One region of the Vallitalea longa genome, then DNA from elsewhere that is predicted to be linked to it. Evidence: predicted binding sites of a transcription regulator. Region 1 holds the regulator's gene; the other holds the start of a gene.
The links. Region 1 encodes Rex, which represses fermentation and respiration genes when NADH is low (regulators of the CRP and FNR family bind a similar motif). Its sites were predicted from a motif close to ATTGTTAANTANTTAACAAT; they were not measured.

Region 2: the regulator Rex is predicted to act here: its motif matches at 3,135-3,154, upstream of QMG30_RS16060 ((2Fe-2S) ferredoxin domain-containing protein).

What each region holds. Positions count from the first base shown of each region.
Region 1 covers NZ_BRLB01000020.1:9,199-21,954, reverse strand. Annotated here, with positions in the region: gene alr (alanine racemase) at 1-129, opposite strand, end outside; gene QMG30_RS20960 (NAD(P)H-hydrate dehydratase) at 390-1,934, opposite strand; gene acpS (holo-ACP synthase) at 1,959-2,324, opposite strand; gene QMG30_RS20950 (coiled-coil domain-containing protein) at 2,321-2,935, opposite strand; gene QMG30_RS20945 (redox-sensing transcriptional repressor Rex) at 3,157-3,789, opposite strand; gene QMG30_RS20940 (helix-turn-helix domain-containing protein) at 4,123-4,518, opposite strand; gene abc-f (ribosomal protection-like ABC-F family protein) at 4,738-6,684, shown strand; gene QMG30_RS20930 (GntR family transcriptional regulator) at 6,699-7,385, opposite strand; gene QMG30_RS20925 (isocitrate/isopropylmalate family dehydrogenase) at 7,553-8,695, opposite strand; gene QMG30_RS20920 (aconitate hydratase) at 8,735-10,654, opposite strand; gene QMG30_RS20915 (hypothetical protein) at 10,942-11,133, shown strand; gene QMG30_RS20910 (hypothetical protein) at 11,323-11,505, shown strand; gene QMG30_RS20905 (S8 family peptidase) at 11,758-12,690, opposite strand.
Region 2 covers NZ_BRLB01000011.1:55,015-61,322, reverse strand. Annotated here, with positions in the region: gene QMG30_RS16070 (SpoIIE family protein phosphatase) at 1-927, opposite strand, end outside; gene QMG30_RS16065 ([Fe-Fe] hydrogenase large subunit C-terminal domain-containing protein) at 924-2,636, opposite strand; gene QMG30_RS16060 ((2Fe-2S) ferredoxin domain-containing protein) at 2,659-2,910, opposite strand; gene QMG30_RS16055 (hypothetical protein) at 3,445-4,857, shown strand; gene QMG30_RS16050 (ABC-F family ATP-binding cassette domain-containing protein) at 4,968-6,308, shown strand, end outside.

The DNA.
Region 1 (12,756 bases):
GCCATAACCATCCGCCTTGACAATAGGCATTAATGTAGTGTTCGATGATATTCTTTTCCTGACATTAGTAACATTATGTATTATTGCATCCAAATCAATGCGGGCATATACTCTTTCGTATTTTTTCATACTTTCCTCCATATATAAACATTATAATTTGCATTTAATATTATTAATACCACATAAACATAACTATTATACTACTTATTATAATTATTAACCAGTATTCTTCACACCCACTTAATAAAATTAACTTTGATAGTATTATAGACTAAAAACTAATAATAGTACACCTATAATTATTTATAAAGGAAAATATGTTTATATAAGAAAATAATAAAAGCTAGGATAGTATTATACTTTCCTAACTTATTATATATATTATATTATTATTCACTAAGACTTGATTTAATTACATAAGGTATGCTATCAATTATATCATTTGCCAATAAACCATGCTCTCCAACACTTTCTTTAGCTCTATCACCAGCTTTACTGTGAATATAAGTTCCTAGTATAGCAGCATCAAAAACATCAAGTCCTTGACCTAATAAAGAAACGATGATACCTGTCAATACATCACCTGAACCAGCCGTTGCCATACCAGGATTACCATAGATATTAATATTTGTCATCCCATTAGGTGAAGATATTACTGTTCTAGCACTTTTCAAGACACATATAACTTTATGCTGCTTACTAAAAACTTGAGCCACTTCTACCGTATTATTTGAAATTCTCTCGATATCCATATTGGTTAATCTAGACATCTCACCTAGATGTGGGGTAACTATTATGTTACCTTTCTTGTTTTTCAGAACGTGTATGTCTTTTGATAATGCATTTATTCCATCTGCATCAATAACTATATTTTTATTGAAATTATTGATAACCACTTCAAGTATTTCTTTTGTGATACTATCATTTCCAAGACCTGGTCCAATTGCAATAGTGTCCGCCCATAACAACATCTCCAGTAATTTACTCTTATCTTCAAAAGATAGATTATCATCATCTCTGTTATAAGTCTCAATAATAGCCTCAGGAAGACTTGATGTAATGATACTCGATACTGATTCTTCGATAAATGTTTTAACCAATCCTGCTCCTGTTCTATATGCAGCACTAGACGTTAGAACAGCGGCACCTGTCATCTTCTTGGTTCCCGCAATAATCAATACTTTACCATAAGTCCCTTTATGAGACATCTTAACCCTATTAGGCATAAAATGTTTCGCCAAATTATCATCCATTATTGATGTATTTGATTTTATTCTCTCAACCGACACATATGGGATACCTATATCTCCAACTACCAGTTCACCTACATTACTCGCACCAGGATATAATAACAGCCCTAATTTTGGCAAACAGAACGTTACTGTTTTATCAGCATCAACAGCAATGCCTAAGACATGTCCGTCATCTGCATTTATACCAGAAGGTATATCAACAGCTATTTTATAAGCATTGGTATGATTTATCGCATCAATGGCTTCATAATATCTATCTGTAACTTCTCTGGATAAACCAGTTCCGAAAATAGCATCATAGATAACATCACAACCATTTACTAAAGTCACGAAATCATTCATCTCTTCTTGGCTATTATATTCATGTATATCAATATTAAGCTTCTTGGCAACATCATAATTTATCTTGGCATCACCTTTTATTTTATTAGAATCACCTATTACAGCTATTGATACATTTATATGGTTACAGCTCAATATTCTTCCAATCGCAAGTCCATCCCCACCATTATTGCCTATACCACAACAGATAACAACTTTTCTACTTTCCCTTATGGTACTTATAGTTTCACTGACAACAGACATAGCAGCATTTTCCATTAACACAATACCTGGAATACCTAGTTCTTGTATTGTATATCTATCGATTTCTCTCATTTCACTACTACTGACAACTTTCATACTATGACATCTCCTTTTTCTTATCTACTCACCTAAGGCTGTAGCAATAACATATTCCTTAGAATGAGATATAGAAACATGTATTCTGGAAATATTAAGCTTTTCAGCTAGACTTCTAGCATTATTATATAGAATCACATAAGGTTTACCCATATCATCACGTAGAACTTCAATATCCGCAAGAGAAAAATCAACAAATCCTGTACCAAGAACTTTTGAAACAGCTTCTTTCGTAGCAAAATTACCAGCTATCGTCTCAGGTCTAAGATTTCTATCTTCAAACAATCTGTTTTCATTCAATGTAAAGTATTTTTCTAGGAATCTTTCATTTTGGATAGCTTTTTCTATTCTGCTTATCTCTATGATATCGTTACCAATCCCTTTTATCATTTACTTCCTCCCAGATATTTCTTATCATATAATTCAATGATTTCATACCCGACTAAATCATGCATATAAGAATATAATCTATCATATTCTTCCTTAGCTTCTGTTTTTCTTACTGCCTTTTCTTTTAATTCTTCCCTAACTTTGTTAATCCATTCTTGTAATTCATCCAGTTCATTTTTAGTATTGAACATACGCATATAACAATCCTGCATAGTATATTCCAATAATTCTTTATTAGTGATTTGAATCTCTTTTGGTAGGGTTTCCATTCTCTCTTCCATTTTATCTAATTTAACTTTAATATCACTAATGTACTTTTTACTTTTTTTCATTTCATTTATAGCAGTATCGTCTTCATCTTCTATGGCTTCTTTCATATTATCAACAATATCTACCATCATCTTCTTTTTGAGTAAAGAATATTCTTTTAGATCATTAGTCAATTGACCTTGTTCACCAACTAATTTATTGAGTTTTTTTTCTAGATCTGATATTTTTTTTGATTTTCTGTTATTACAAAATAGCTCATGCCATCTATTATCCAAAGTTAATATATGGACTTTTTTTTCTATATTTATTGGTTTCTCAATCTTCTGTTTAGAAAAAAACATATATTCACGTCCTCATTATTTATATGTAGTAAAATAATATCTACTTAACTTGTCTTATTAGTTAAAATATAAAGATAGTAGTGTTAAATAAAAATCAACCTATACTAATTATATCGTAACAAATCATTATATTCTATAGCACAATATAATTAAAAGGTACCCAAAATATGAGTACCTAATACCTCTAAGAATAGTTATAAATCTACAAAAATAACAAGTTTTTATATTGTTTCTTTTATATTGTATGAAAGGGTCATCAAACTATCTAATAGATGAACATTTTCTACAACAACATTTTTATTAGTTAATTTTAAGTCTATGGGAGCAAAATTCCATATACCTTTTATTCCGTAATTAACTAAATCATTAGCAACCTTAGGTGCTTTTTGTTTAGGTAGAGTAAGAATCGCTAAATCAATCCTATTCACTTTAATAAATTCTTCTAACTCATCTAGATCTTTAATCTCAATACCCCTTACAGTAATACCAACAAGTCTTGGATTCACATCAAAAAGTCCTTTGACTTCAAAACCTCTTTTATCAAAATTAGTATAGTTAGCAAGTGCTTGACCTAAATTACCCGCTCCAACAATAATCGTGTTGTATTTATTTTCTAAACCAAGTATTTTACCTATAGCGTTGTATAGATATTCAACATTGTAACCATAGCCTTGTTGCCCAAAGCCGCCAAAATTATTTAAATCTTGTCTTATCTGTGAAGCTGTTACACCCATTCTATGGCTTAATTCTTTAGAGGAAATTCTTACAACATCATTTTCCAATAAGTCTCCTAAGTATCTGTAGTATTTTGGTAATCTTTTGATTACCGCTGTTGATATTTTCTTTTGTATCATATAATCAATCCCCAATCCTTTGATACTATTTTGGAACTTTTATAAAAATAATTATATATGTTTGTTAAATCTATGTCAAATAATGAATTACTGTTTTTCCCATATTGTTTATAGGTTATTACAATAAATATTATCTACCCAACCATTGTATTTAGTAGATATTCACACAACATTCACTATATGTCTATTGCATACAATAGTTTTTCTGTAGATTATCATATATTATTTTATATTTAGAAGCTTTTTATAGTAGATATGACTTATAAAATATTTTAATGTCCTTAAATTTATACATCTTTCCTATATCTAGTATAAAAGCTCTAAAATAGTTAATTATAAGAGTTCCTTACCTAAATAGTTATTAATAGCATCTTTAGTTTTTTTTGTATAGTTTGCATCAGTATATAAAATTCTTTGAATTGTCCTTTGAGATAAATTAGCTTCTTTGGCGAGATCTTTAATGGTTATCTTATTTTCAACCATAAAATTACCTAGCTCTTTCCTTTTTATCTCATCTTTTTTGTATTGCCTGTTATAAAAATATGTTGTATTAACTTTTGAACTAATCTGACCTAATTTTCTTTTACGTTGATAATCAAGGCATTTTTCACACTGTTTAACACCTCTAATAAGTGATTCTTGCGATAAAGGCTTCCCACATCTTATACACTGCTTTCTCTCCACACGAGCTTTTCTCAATTTCTTCATATAACCTGCATTACGACTCAAGTCATCATCCCCTTTAGAAAAGTTCTTTTATCATATATATGTTGTCCAAAAGAATTTTATTCTTATGTAAATAAAATAAACTAGTAAGATAAAATAAACTAAACTTTTATTATCATCTATATACTAACCAAAATAACGTAATATTAACCTATAAACTTTTCAAAACCAATGATTAATGGTATCATAGTATGGTAATTTTATTATTTATAGGAGGTAACTATGATTTTATCATGTAAAAATATATGCAAAGCATTTGTAACGAACACAGTACTAGATAATATAAGTTTTTGGTTAGAAAAAGGAGATAAAGCTGCTATAGTAGGTATTAACGGAGCTGGTAAATCAACACTATTTAAAATTATAACAAATGAACTAGAAGCAGATTCAGGACAAGTTATAATTAACAGCATGACTAAACTTGGGTATCTATCACAAAATAGTTCTTTATCTTCAGAAAAAACCATATACGATGAAATGCTCCTTACATGCAAAGATATCATTGATATGGAAAACACCCTAAGAGATTTAGAAATCAAAATGTCTCAGCTTAGTCATGATAGTGAAGCCATGGATTCATTAATGAAATCATATTCTAATCTTCAGCATACATTTGAAATCAATAACGGATATAGCTATAAAAGTAATATAAAGGGTGTCTTGAAAGGACTTGGTTTTTGCGAAGAAGACTTTTCTGCTAACATATCCACTTTATCAGGTGGACAAAAAACAAGAGTAGCTCTTGCAAAAATACTTCTCGAAAAACCTGATATATTACTTTTAGATGAACCGACTAACCATTTGGATATTAAAGCATGTGAATGGCTGGAAGGCTTTTTGTGCAATTATCAAGGTACAGTTATAATTATTTCTCATGACCGTTATTTTCTAGATAAAATAGTAAATAAAGTGATTGAGATAGAAAATACTCACTCACAAATATATAACGGTAATTACAGTTTCTATATAAAACATAAGTCAATAAATGAAGATATACAAACCAAACATTATATAGAGCAACAAAAAGAAATTAGAAGGCAACAAGAAGTTATCCGTGAACTTAGGTCTCATGGTAGAGACAAACTCATAAAACGAGCTCAAAGTCGCGAAAAACAGCTTCAAAAAATTAACATGATCGATAAACCATCATATGTAAATGATAGTATGCATCTTAAATTATCACCTAGAACAATTAGCGGAAACGACGTCCTTACTGCAACAGATATATCAAAGTCCTTTGATAACAAGCATCTTTTTTCGAATCTCGTTTTTCAGATCAAAAGAGGTGAAAAAGTTGCGCTGATTGGAGATAACGGTACAGGAAAAACAACTTTGTTCCGTATAATATCTCATCAACTAAAACAAGATACTGGTGATATATCCTTAGGAGCTAAAGTACAAATTGGTTATTATGATCAAGAACATGCTACCCTAAATCAAAATAATACTTTGATTGAAGAAATTTCAGATGCATATCCTAATATGACTTCCGGACACATACGTAATACACTAGCAGCATTTTTATTTACAGGTGAAGATGTATTCAAAAGAATATCAAGTTTGAGCGGAGGAGAAAAAGGAAGATTGATTCTCGCTAAACTCATGCTATCAAATGCTAACTTTTTATTATTGGATGAGCCTACTAATCATCTTGATATAATATCTAAAGAAATTCTTGAATCAGCTATAAATAATTATACAGGTACAGTTCTTTTTATATCTCATGACCGTTATTTTATAAACAAAATAGCCACAAGAGTACTGGAACTAACTCCAGATAAAATAAATAACTTCTTGGGTAACTATAATTATGTAACAGAAAAAAAACAAGAGGAAGAAAAACAACGTTTATTAGAATTAGAAAACAGCATCAATAGCAAAAACAATAATAAGCAAATAGATACTAATATTAATAGCTCAACAAAAAAAGATTGGTTAAAAAGCAAAGACCAACAAGCTAACAAACGTAAACTTGATAACCAAATCAAAAAAATCGAATCCGAAATACATGAGCTGGAAAAAATCATAAACTCCATCGATGATCAATTATGCTTAGAAGAAGTTTATACCAATGCAGAAAAAGCTACTAAACTTCTTGAAGAAAAAACAAATCATAATACTCAATTGGAAAGTTTATATGAAAAATGGGAGGAATTACTTGTAGAGTAATTCTCCCTTTTATATTATTTTCCAATTATATCCATTAATTTGTGATCTACAACATTTTTCAAAGTATTTTTTACATGTAGATTTGTCAATTCTTCTACTTTATTTTCGTCTCCTGTTTTTATAGCCTCTACAATCGCTTTATGTTCTTCAACTGACTTTTTAGCTCTTTCCTCAGAAGAAATAGAAGCTCTTCTTATTCTCTGAACATAATGATGGAAATCCGATAATACATGTTTTAGTATTTTACTATGTGAAGCTTGGTATAAAGCTTCATGAAATTTAGTATCCAATTCATAAAGCTGATCTAAATGTCCCTTCTTGTAATGAAATTCAGATAAATATACAATTTCTTCTAATGATTCTAGTTGTTCTTCATTTATGTTAGTAGTAGCCCATCTAGCAGATAACCCTTCAATTAAAGACCTTATTTCATAGATATCCTGTATATCTTTAGCATCAATACCAGAAACCACTGCACCTTTATTAGGTATAATAGTTACTAATCCCTCTAGTTCTAATTGTCTTATCGCTTCTCTAACAGGAGTTCTACTAACTCCTAATTCTCTAGATATCTGTGTTTCCTTTAAAGGTTCATTATTCTTATATCTACCCTTTAATATATCTTCTCGTATTTTGTTAAAAACTCTACCTCTTAAAGAGTATTTATCAGTTACTTCTTCGTGAAGATTATACTCGCTCACTGGTGTGCCTCCTCTTATTTATAGGATACACTTATTAATATAAACTAAATATTAATTGTGCATGCTATATATATTACAATATTTCTCTATTAAATAATATTACAATAATTAATTTATGTAAAGTATTAATAAAAATTGGTATGCAACATATATATTATACACATAATCTATAATTTTTCAATTGTTTTCATTAAATAATTTGTAAATTCTTCATTAGTTGCTCCTGTATCTCTTCCAGTAATAACATATTCTTTCTCTGTATTACATATTTCAAGAGCCTTATATAACTTTTCTGCTTTTTCTGGATATCCAATATGATTAAGTAACATTCCACTTGCTCTTATGATACTAGATGGATCTGCATAGATATCCCTACCTTCTTCTACCATTCTAGGTGCTGAACCATGAATAGCTTCAAACATAGAATATTTCTTACCTATATTAGAACTTCCTGCTGTACCAACTCCACCTTGGAATTCAGCAGCTTCATCAGTCAAGATATCTCCATATAGATTAGGTAGAATCATTACTTGGAATTGTGTTCTTCTCTTTTCATCCACTAATTTAGCAGTCATTATATCAATATACCAGTCATCAACTTCAATTCCTTCATATTCTTTACCTATTTCTTTACATATTTCTAAAAATTTACCATCAGTTGTTTTAACTACGTTAGCTTTAGTTACAATAGTAACCCTCTTCTTATCATTTTTCTTAGCAAATTCAAAAGCTGCTCTAGCGATACGCTCTGCTCCACCAGTAGTAATTACTTTAAAATCTATTGCGATATCATCATCAACATTAAATCCATTACTACCTAGAACATAGGCACCTTCTGTATTTTCTCTGAAGAAAGTCCAATCAATACCTTTTTCAGGTACTTTAACAGGACGAACATTAGCGAATAGGTCAAGTTCTTTCCTCATTGCAACATTAGCACTTTCAATATTAGGCCATTTATCTCCTTTTCTTGGAGTAGTAGTTGGTCCTTTTAAAATTACATGACATTGCTTTAATTCTTTTAGAACATCATCAGGTATAGCTTTATTGGCCTTAGCTCTATTCTCAATAGTAAGACCATCAATCATTTTAAAAGTTACTTTATTATTCTTAACTTCATCTTGTAATAAATATTTCAATACTCTATGTGCCTGATCAGTTATAGCTGGTCCGATTCCATCTCCACCTACAACACCAATAACTATTGTATCAAGTTCGTCATACTTAACAAAATCGCCTTGTTCTTTCATCATTTTCACTCTAGCTTTTTGCTCTTTTATGAGTTGTTCAAATTTGCTTATATAATCCATGATTAACATTCCTCTCTTATGGTTTGTTTTATACACATGTTACATGTTTTTAATGAAATTGATCTTACCACCTGCAAGAATCATTTTCAATTCTTTATCTGATAATTCTATATTCATTTCATAATCAAGTTTTTTGGATTCATTATGAACAATGATTTTTCCTGATTTTACTTGATCGATTACATTTTCCATTTTCAATTCATCATTAAGACTTATTGTATCATAATCATTAATATCTGCAAAAGTTAGTGGAAGAATACCTGAATTAATTAAATTAGCTTTGTGTATTCTTGCAAAACTCTTAGCAAGTACAGCTTTTATACCTAGATACAAAGGAACTAATGCTGCATGTTCTCTACTTGAACCTTGTCCGTAATTATCTCCACCAACAATCATTCCTCCACCATTAGCTTTTGCTCTAGCAGGAAATTCTTCATCACATGGTGTTAAGCAATAATTTGCTAAATGAGGTATATTTGATCTGAAAGGCAATAATTTTGCATTAGAAGGCATAATATGATCAGTTGTAATATTATCTTCAACTATTATCAATGCTTTTCCTTCTACGTTATCTTTCAGTTCTTCGTTAAGTGGAAAAGGCTTGATATTAGGTCCTTTTACGACTTCTACCTTACTTCCATCTTCTGCAGGAGGAACCACCATATTGTCATTTATATAAAATTTATCTGGCATAGTAACATCTATATCAGTAGTACAAGTCATAGGATCAGTCAATTCACCAGCTAAAGCACTTACAGCTGCTGTTTCAGGGCTAAGTAAATATGCTCCTGCTGAAACTGTTCCACAACGTCCTTTGAAGTTTCTATTAAATGTTCTTAATGTAACAGCCTCTGTTGCAGGTGCTTGACCCATACCGATACATGGTCCACAACCTGACTCTAGGATTCTGGCTCCTGCCGCTATCATATCTGCCAATGCACCGTTTTGTGCCAACATGTTAAGCACTTGTTTAGAACCTGGTGCAATTACTAAACTTACATTAGGGTTAACTGTTTTACCTTTTAATATCTTAGATACTTTCATCATATCAAGATATGAGCTGTTAGTACAACTTCCGATACATACCTGATCAACTTTCAATCCTGCTATATTAGCTACTTTTTCAACATTATCTGGACTATGAGGCATAGCTAAAAGAGGTTCTAATTCATTTAAATCAATATTTATAGTTTCATCATAAACAGCATCACTGTCAGCTTTTAATTCTTTCCATAGTTCATCTCTATCTTGTGCTTTTAGGAACGAATGTGTTACTTCATCACTTTGAAAAATTGAAGTGGTAGCACCTAATTCTGCACCCATATTAGTTATAGTCGCTCTTTCTGGAACACTAAGTGTACTGACACCATCTCCAGTATATTCTATAACTTTACCTACTCCACCTTTTACAGTCATTATTCTAAGTACTTCAAGGATTATATCCTTAGCTGTAACAAATGGTCTTAGATTACCTGTCAATTTAACATTAACTACTTTTGGCATTGTAATATAATATGTTCCGCCTCCCATAGCTACTGCTACATCAAGACCACCTGCCCCTATAGCAAGCATACCGATTCCTCCACCAGTCGGTGTATGACTGTCAGAACCTAATAAAGTCTCACCTGGTACACCAAATCTTTCTAAATGTACTTGGTGACATATACCATTACCTGGACGTGAAAAATATACACCGTGCTTGTGCGCTACAGTTTGTATGTACTTATGGTCATCTGCATTCTCAAATCCCTGTTGGAGCATATTATGATCAATATATGCAACAGATCTTTTTGTCTTCACCTTATCAATTTCCATTGCTTCCAGTTGTAGATATGCCATAGTACCAGTAGAATCTTGCGTTAATGTCTGATCTATTTTTATACCTATTTCATTACCTGAAATCATTTCACCTTCAAGTAGATGATCTTTAATAATTTTTTGAGTTAAATTCAAACCCATCGCTGTTCCTCCTTGATAATTATTTAAGTAACTTTACTATATATGCATAAAATTTTATATATATTCAATTATGGTATAATTGTATACGATTGTACTTGGAATGTCAATAGTTTCATAGGCATAAAGCAACTAATACTAATGCTTTAGTCTTATATATAGACTCCTAATATTTAATTGGTATATATTTCTATCTAATATAGTATGTAAATGAATAAATAACCTATTTAATACATAATTATTGTAATAGGAAATGAAAGAAGTATCAAACCATTGAAAGGATAATTTATATGATAGAAAGTATTAATACTTACTACTCATTAAAAGATATTTCAGCCCCATTTATGACTAATTATAAAAAGGAACAAAATGATGATGATATATTTCTGCTTATATTGTTAATCCTTATTTTTGATAATGATGATAACCCCAACATGGATATGGAATTTTTGAACGATTGTATGAAAATGTTTTTTAATTGACTTTATTTTGATTAAGAATATTATAATATATACTAATGTAAATTCAACTCACTATCAAATTTTCCTAATAAGATTTACTTACTAAAATATATACAAACACACATTTATACCCTTCTTCATAAACTATATTAAACTTACGTTAAACTGAGGAATATGTAAGAAAATATATATTCAAGAAGGAGGACTATTATGCAATCTAATAATATGTTACTATTACTTTTACTATTAATGTGTGGTGACGGAAACGGAAATGGCTCAATTATGGATAATAATATGATGCTATATATGTTGATGTCAATGCTTATGGGCGGCAACGGAATGGGTGGCACCTGTGGCGGAGGTACTTGCGGTGGCGGTACTTGTAACTACTAATCCTATTCTATCCCCCTTAATAGAAATAGACCTTGTCCTAAATAATACAATTTAGGACTTTTTTTATTTAAATATAAAAATTCTACTATCTATTTTCCTTGAAATTTTTTATGAGGCATAGCCTCTTTTGTTCTCTTATAGGAAAGTCCTACTTTTTAAGCATATGAAATAGGTTCTTGAAGGGATTATTGTTTGTTTTACTCAAACCGATACTTTGCAAGTAGCCAAGTAAAACAAACAATATCCTCTTCCTTATTGTAATAATTTTTTTACATCTATCAGTCCCCAACCCTGATGTGCCTGTGAGAATCCAAGATCTATAGCAGAATCTTTTAATTTTAGTTTTACATCTTTTCCGGTTAGTTCAGGATGTCTAGATAAAAGTAATGCAATACAACCACTGACGATAGGTGTTGCCATAGAAGTACCACTTTTCTTCGTATAACCGATATCGTTGTTAGGATAATATTTATCTTTTGGTGTATATTCTTTATCCGTACTACATGCAATTATATTTGACCCTGGCGCTACGATATCAGGTTTTTTTATGCATTCTTTGGTAGGTCCTCTTCCTGAATAATCTGATATCAAGTCTTCCATTATCTTAACTGTTTCTGCATCATCGGAAGAACCTACTGTAATGACTTTTCTACTGATTCCAGGAGTTGTTATCGTTCCTTCTTCTGGCCCATTATTGCCAGCAGCAGTAACAATAATCAATCCACTATCCCAAGCTGCATTAACTCCTCTTACTAGAGCAGATTTTTCTCCTTCTATATCTTTCATCCCAACTGATAAATTAATTATTCTAATATTAAATCTTTTCCTATTATCCAAAATCCATTGTATACCAGCTAAAACATCAGATATATTGCCTGAACCTTTTTTATTTAATACTTTTACACCTATTATATTGCTCTCTACGGCTATCCCTTTATATTTACCATTACTTTCATAACCATCTCCACTGATGATTCCAGCTACATGTGTGCCATGTCCATTATCATCATAAGGGAATTCTTTATTGTTTACAAAATCTTTAAATCCCACTATCTTATTTTTAGTTTTAGTTAAATCTTGATGAGGATAAACACCTGTATCAACAACCGCAATTCCGATTCCTTTACCAGATACTCCTCTAACATCTGCCCATGTCGTATTAACTGTTTCCCTAGCTACATCCATTTGTGCAGTTATCAGCGCATCATGTTCTACAGCTTCCACACCTTTAATGCCGTTTAGTTTTCCAAC
Region 2 (6,308 bases), on a different contig from region 1:
AGTTCTGAGTAGTTCAAGTGTTTGTTTTAGAGTAAGAACTCCCTCGGTAACTAGATCAATACCATCCATATAAGCCATAGGAGGGACATCCTTTGACATCGTATCTATGTCAACATTAATTTCTTTGTGTAATTCTCTAGCTGCTATGTTTGCGGTTGTTCCACCGCAGATCACTTTCTTACCAGTACTTTTTGTGAATTTATTTATAACCCATTTATCCATATCTTTATCTTCAGGAGGGCCTGTAAATAAATCGATATTCTCTTTTTCTCGAACCCTGATATTCATTATAGTCGTATCATCACCTGGATGATCTTCGTAAAGATTATTGCAGACTCCAATAAAATTACCACTAATATTTCGTGATGTTTTTTCTACTTTTGATAAATCACGTAGATAATCATTAATATTATCCCATTGCCAGCCAAGGTTAAGAAGCGCTCCGACACCTGCGTGTACTGCACCATCACTTATAACTGAGATATTATCTCCAACCATTAATTTAAAATTACTTTCCAAAATGGTTTTGCCATTAATATCTAGTTTCCGTTTATTGAGTGCCAAATCTTTTCCATTACGATATATAAATATAGGAGGGTTGTCATACTCTGCTAAATAGACTTCACCGGAATCCTCAATTTTGATTATAGTGAAGGTAGAGTATGCAAGTTTCCTTACTTGACACTCAGGAAGGGTATTAACGATAGTGTCAACTGTATCAGTAATACTTGCTCCTTCTTTTAACATTGTCGCTGCTATTTTGGCAGTTAGTGTAGCTAATATATTAGCTTTTACACCACTGCCTAAACCGTCAGATAGGACAGCTATAACACTATTATCTGTACGTATTATTTCTACTTTATCTCCACAGAGCTGTTCTCCATATTTATTGATGCTATTATGAAAAATATCAATAAAATATTTCACTTAGTAACACCTTCCTCGCCTAAAACGACTTGTTGTAATTTCATTAAAGTGATTTTTGTTTCAGCGGTGGTTTCACCTAAAAGACTAGCTATTTCCTGAGCAACACGCATTTGTTTTACAATTACATTATCAGCAGCTTCTAAAGTGTTTTTCTTAAGATGAATAAGCTCTTTGTTTTTCTTTTCCAATTTTGAAACGTCATATAGTATAGCCATTATTAAATTCTGTTTAGGTAGAAATAATATGGTTTCATTTACAGTTATATTATAATTTTTGAAATGGACTCTTTTGTTAACGATATTTTGTTTCGTTTCCATTACTTGTCTGAAATCGCTATCATCTAAATATGTGGATAGAGCATTACCTTTTGATAAATTTGAATTAATCAAAAATGCGCTTTCGCAAGCTGGATTCACATCAATAATATTAAGGTTTTCATCTAGCAACAAGATGATATTAGGTGTGCTTTCAAATATTAAATTAGAGAGTTTTTCTGCTTTGCTTCTCATATAAGGTATACACATTTCAGGTTGGGACATACCTTCGAAAACAGCTTGAGCTTTTTCACGACATGTATTGTATCCACAAGCACCACAATTAAGTTCATCTGATTTATCGTATTTCCCAATGGATTTTAATATTTCAGTGATTTCTTCTTCTGTAGCTATTTTTTTAGTAACTTTTTTATTAGTGAAAACTCTGTTATATACTCTTCTATTATTTAATGTATAATCTTCAGATTCTTTATCTTCTAAATAATCATCAACATGAAGTTGTCTTATATATACATTTTCACTGTCCTTACTTACGGCAGGACCGTTAATACAGCCATTAGCACATATATTTGCTTCAATAAATAGATTTTCTATATTATCGGTAGTTAAAGTTTCAAATAAGTCTTTACAGTCTTCAATACCTGAAACACTTACAGAACGATATCCATTGGCTGTAATGTCATCTTCAATACCTTTTAAAATACCGCCTTCTAAGGGGTATCTTTGTCCATAAGACGAAGCGGATGAATCTAAATATGCATCTTCCAGATCATTAAGTTTTATGCCTTCTTCTGCTAACCAAGTATCTAATTCCTCAAAAGAAAGTATAGCATCTATATCACCTGTTTCTTGATATCCAAAAGCTTCACATCTTTTGGAAATACATGGACCAACAAATGTTATAAATGAGTTCTGTCCATATTTTTCTTTCAGTAGTATACTGTGAGCTATCATAGGAGAAACCACAGGTAGCAGATAAGGTAATAATTCAGGGTAATATCGTTGAATTAGTAAATTAACTGAAGGACAACAAGAAGTAATAAGATTTTTTTTGTCATTGTGGTTATCCATATATTCTTTATAGAGATCACTAACTATTTCTGCGCCTATGGCAGTTTCCTCAATAATTTCGAAACCAAGTGCACGTAGAGCAGCTATTAGTTTCTTTGGTTTTTTATATATACCGCTATAAGAGGGTGCTAGTGTAACAATCATTTTCTTAGTGCTTTGCATAGAATTTTTTATTTTGTTTAAATCACTTTTTATATTTCTAGCGTTCTGGGGACAGACTACAAAACATTGTCCACATCCAATACAATGATCTTCCATAATTTGGGCTTGATCATCAACTATTTTAATTGCTTTTACATGGCAGTTTCTTACACATTTATAACAATTTTTACAGTTAGCAGGTAAAAAATCCATTATTTTCATAGCAAAAGCCTCCTTGCCTTGATTATAATTTAGTTAATATTTCATTGTTGAAAAAATCTTCTGTAGTAGAAGGACTAACAGAATAAATGTTATCATCAACTTTTACAGATACAGCTTGAGTACATCTTCCTAAACAGAATGCACCTTTTATCTCAACTTTATCTTCTAATGATTGATCTTTAACTAATTCTTGGAGCTTTGAAATGACCGAATATGATCCTTTTAGATGGCACGCACTACCTATACAAATATTAATTGTTAACATTTTAACCACTCCTTTTGTGAAATTAATTATTTGAAACTTACAAATTTTATTATACTAATTAAGAAAAAATTTCATTGTTAAACTAAATTTTAAAATATATAAATATTGATTTTATAACATTTTAACGAAATTAAGAATAGATTACTATAAGTTTTTATAATCAAGTTAATCATTATAATCAATAGTAGTATGTTCATATATATATTAACAAAAATTAAAAAAAAGTCAATGATTTTGTTAATAAATTAACAAAAAATATTAACCAAAAATAACAATAAATTATTTCTAATATCTATAGCATTTAATAAACTATAATATTAAAAGTTAGTAGAATTGATATATTATGGAAAAATACTAAAAAAAATATTATAATGACATTGATTAATTGTAATATTGATAATAATTGTGTGTAAATCAATAAATAACACCATAATGTTTGGATATATATTATTATAGACATAAAAAAATCTTTGGTATATAATTATGATGTTATTGATATTACTATTTTAAGTAATTAAGCGATAATAAAGGTGGAGTGTACTAATGAAAAAAACATTGCTAATAATTGTTATAATTATAGGTGTAATAATAGGAGGCTATAAGATATATGAAATTAATGACAGTAAGCAAACAAAAGAATCCACAAAGGCTGAAATTCCTACTATAGACAAAGAAAACGAAACGAGGGATATGGATAATCCGAATGATGATATGGAACTATACTTTATTGAACCAATAAAAATAACAGACAGTAATACTATCATAAATACTTTATCACAGAATAATTGGAGTAAAGAGTGTTTAGATTCTTTATTGGGTGATTATGATAATATTATATCCAGACCTACTGATTTATGTGCTGGAGGTACAGTCATGTTTTACAGAACATATAATAATGAAGGTTTAAAAGTTCAATTTACCAGTAATGAAAATTATAACCATATATATAGTTTGATATTTAATGATGAATATAAGGATAAAATAATAGGTGATATTGATATGAATTCATCATTTGAAGATATTATATCAATGTATGATGCTCCTCATTTTATTAATGAAGAAGTTGGTTTGATAGGGTATAAATGTGAAGATTTCTATATGTTTTTCATAGGGAAAGATAAGCTACAAGAAATATCATTCTATTCAAGAATAGATTATGATGAAACAAGTATAGAAAAAGCAATTATGGCTTATGAAAAAACAGGTATGACAGATGAATTTACCAATATGATATGGGATGATTATGATTATACAGCAGGTGAATCGGGACTAATTTTTTATGATTATGATAGTAGAGGTGTCGTTGCGAGTTTAGATGTAGCAGATAACAATATGAAAGTTACAATCTATGGTAATTTTATTGGGAATATAACAGATGAAATATCACTTCCTACTGATGCTCATAAGATAACTAAGATGAAGGATGAACTTAAAAATAGAGGTATAGAAATCTTATTGGAAGAAGATCTGGTTTATAATTGTGAACTAGAAAGGTTAAAAGAATATGATGAGTTGAAAGGTGAACTTGTTGATGAATACGGTGAAAAGTCACCTGATGGAAATATGTTATTATTGAATGCTTTTTCGATGTATACTGGAAATAGAATAAAAATATATGATGAGACTCAAGAGAATCTATTTGTTGAATTATGGGGTGTAGACAACTATGGTTGGATAAACGATAGGTATCTGATATATACTCAAGCTATGGATGAGATGCTTTTTGGTGAAGGAAATAATAAATATGGTATATTTATCTATGATTGTTTAGAAAAGAAAGAAATCAGTGTAGTTAGCTTTGAGGAGCGTGAGGCTATATTTCTGACATCATGGGATAAAAATACTATTGGCTACAATATTGAAGAGGAAAATTCTTCAAAAGAATATACACTAGAATACACATTTGATGAAGAAGGTAATATATCTATAGGGAAGGTCAAACAATATAAGAAATAAAAATGGTATAAATATATATTTCTTTTTCTTATAAAACAGTGTATAATATAATAAATCAATAAGCGTGCTTAGCACGCTTTTTACATGTAAATACTGGAAGGAGAATATAATTGATTACAGTTACTGGACTAGAACTACAATTTGGAACTAAAAAACTTTTTAAGGATGTCAATGTAAAATTTACACCAGGTAATTGCTATGGGGTGATAGGAGCTAATGGTGCTGGAAAATCCACCTTTTTAAAAATATTATCTGGAGAGATAGAGCCAACTATGGGTGAAGTAAGTATTACCCCTGGAGAAAGACTTGCAGTTCTGAAACAAGATCACTTCGAATTTGATGAATGTGTTGTATTGGATACTGTTGTGATGGGGCATAAAAGACTTTATGATATAAGAATAGAAAAAGATGCACTCTATATGAAAGAAGATTTCAGTGAGGAAGATGGAAAACAGGCTTCAGAATTAGAAGCTGAATTCGCAGAATTAGATGGCTGGGAAGCTGATACTAATGCTGAAAGACTATTAATGGGACTTGGAATAGAAAAAGATCTTCATTACAAAACAATGAAAGAATTAAAAGGTAGTGAAAAGGTCAAGGTTTTATTAGCTCAAGCATTATTCGGAGAACCTGATATCCTATTACTTGATGAGCCTACTAACCATATTGATTTTAAAGCTATTGCATGGTTGGAAGAGTTTCTTATCAATTATGAAAAAACGGTTATAGTAGTTTCACATGATAGACACTTTCTTAATAAAGTGTGTACCAATATGTTAGACATCGACTTTGGTAAAGCTAAATTATTTGTCGGAAACTATGATTTCTGGTATGAATCAAGTCAACTTGCATTAAAACTTATCAATGACCAGAACAAAAAGAAAGAAGAGAAGATAAAAGAATTACAGTCTTTCATAGCTAGATTTAGTTCAAATGCATCTAAGGCAAAACAAGCTACATCAAGGAAAAAATTACTTGATAAAATAACTATTGATGATATTCAACCATCTTCTAGAAGATATCCATTTGTTGGGTTCAATCCAGAAAGAGAAGCAGGAAAAGATATCTTGATGGTAGAGGGATTAAGTAAAACAATTGATGGAATTAAAGTACTTAATAATGTTACTTTTACTGTTGGAAAAGGGGACAAGATTGTCATACTTGGAAAGAATGAAATTGCAAGAACAACGTTATTTAAGATATTGATGGGTGAAATGGAACCAGACGAAGGAACGTATAAATGGGGTGTCACTACAAAGAGAGATTGTCTTCCTAAAGATAATTCAAAATATTTTAATGATGTTGATACTAATTTAATAGATTGGTTAAGACAATTTTCAGAGGAAAAGGCAGAATCATTTATTAGAGGGTTCCTAGGGAAAATGTTATTTTCTGGAGATGAACCATTAAAAATGGCAAAGGTACTATCGGGTGGAGAAAAGGTAAGATGT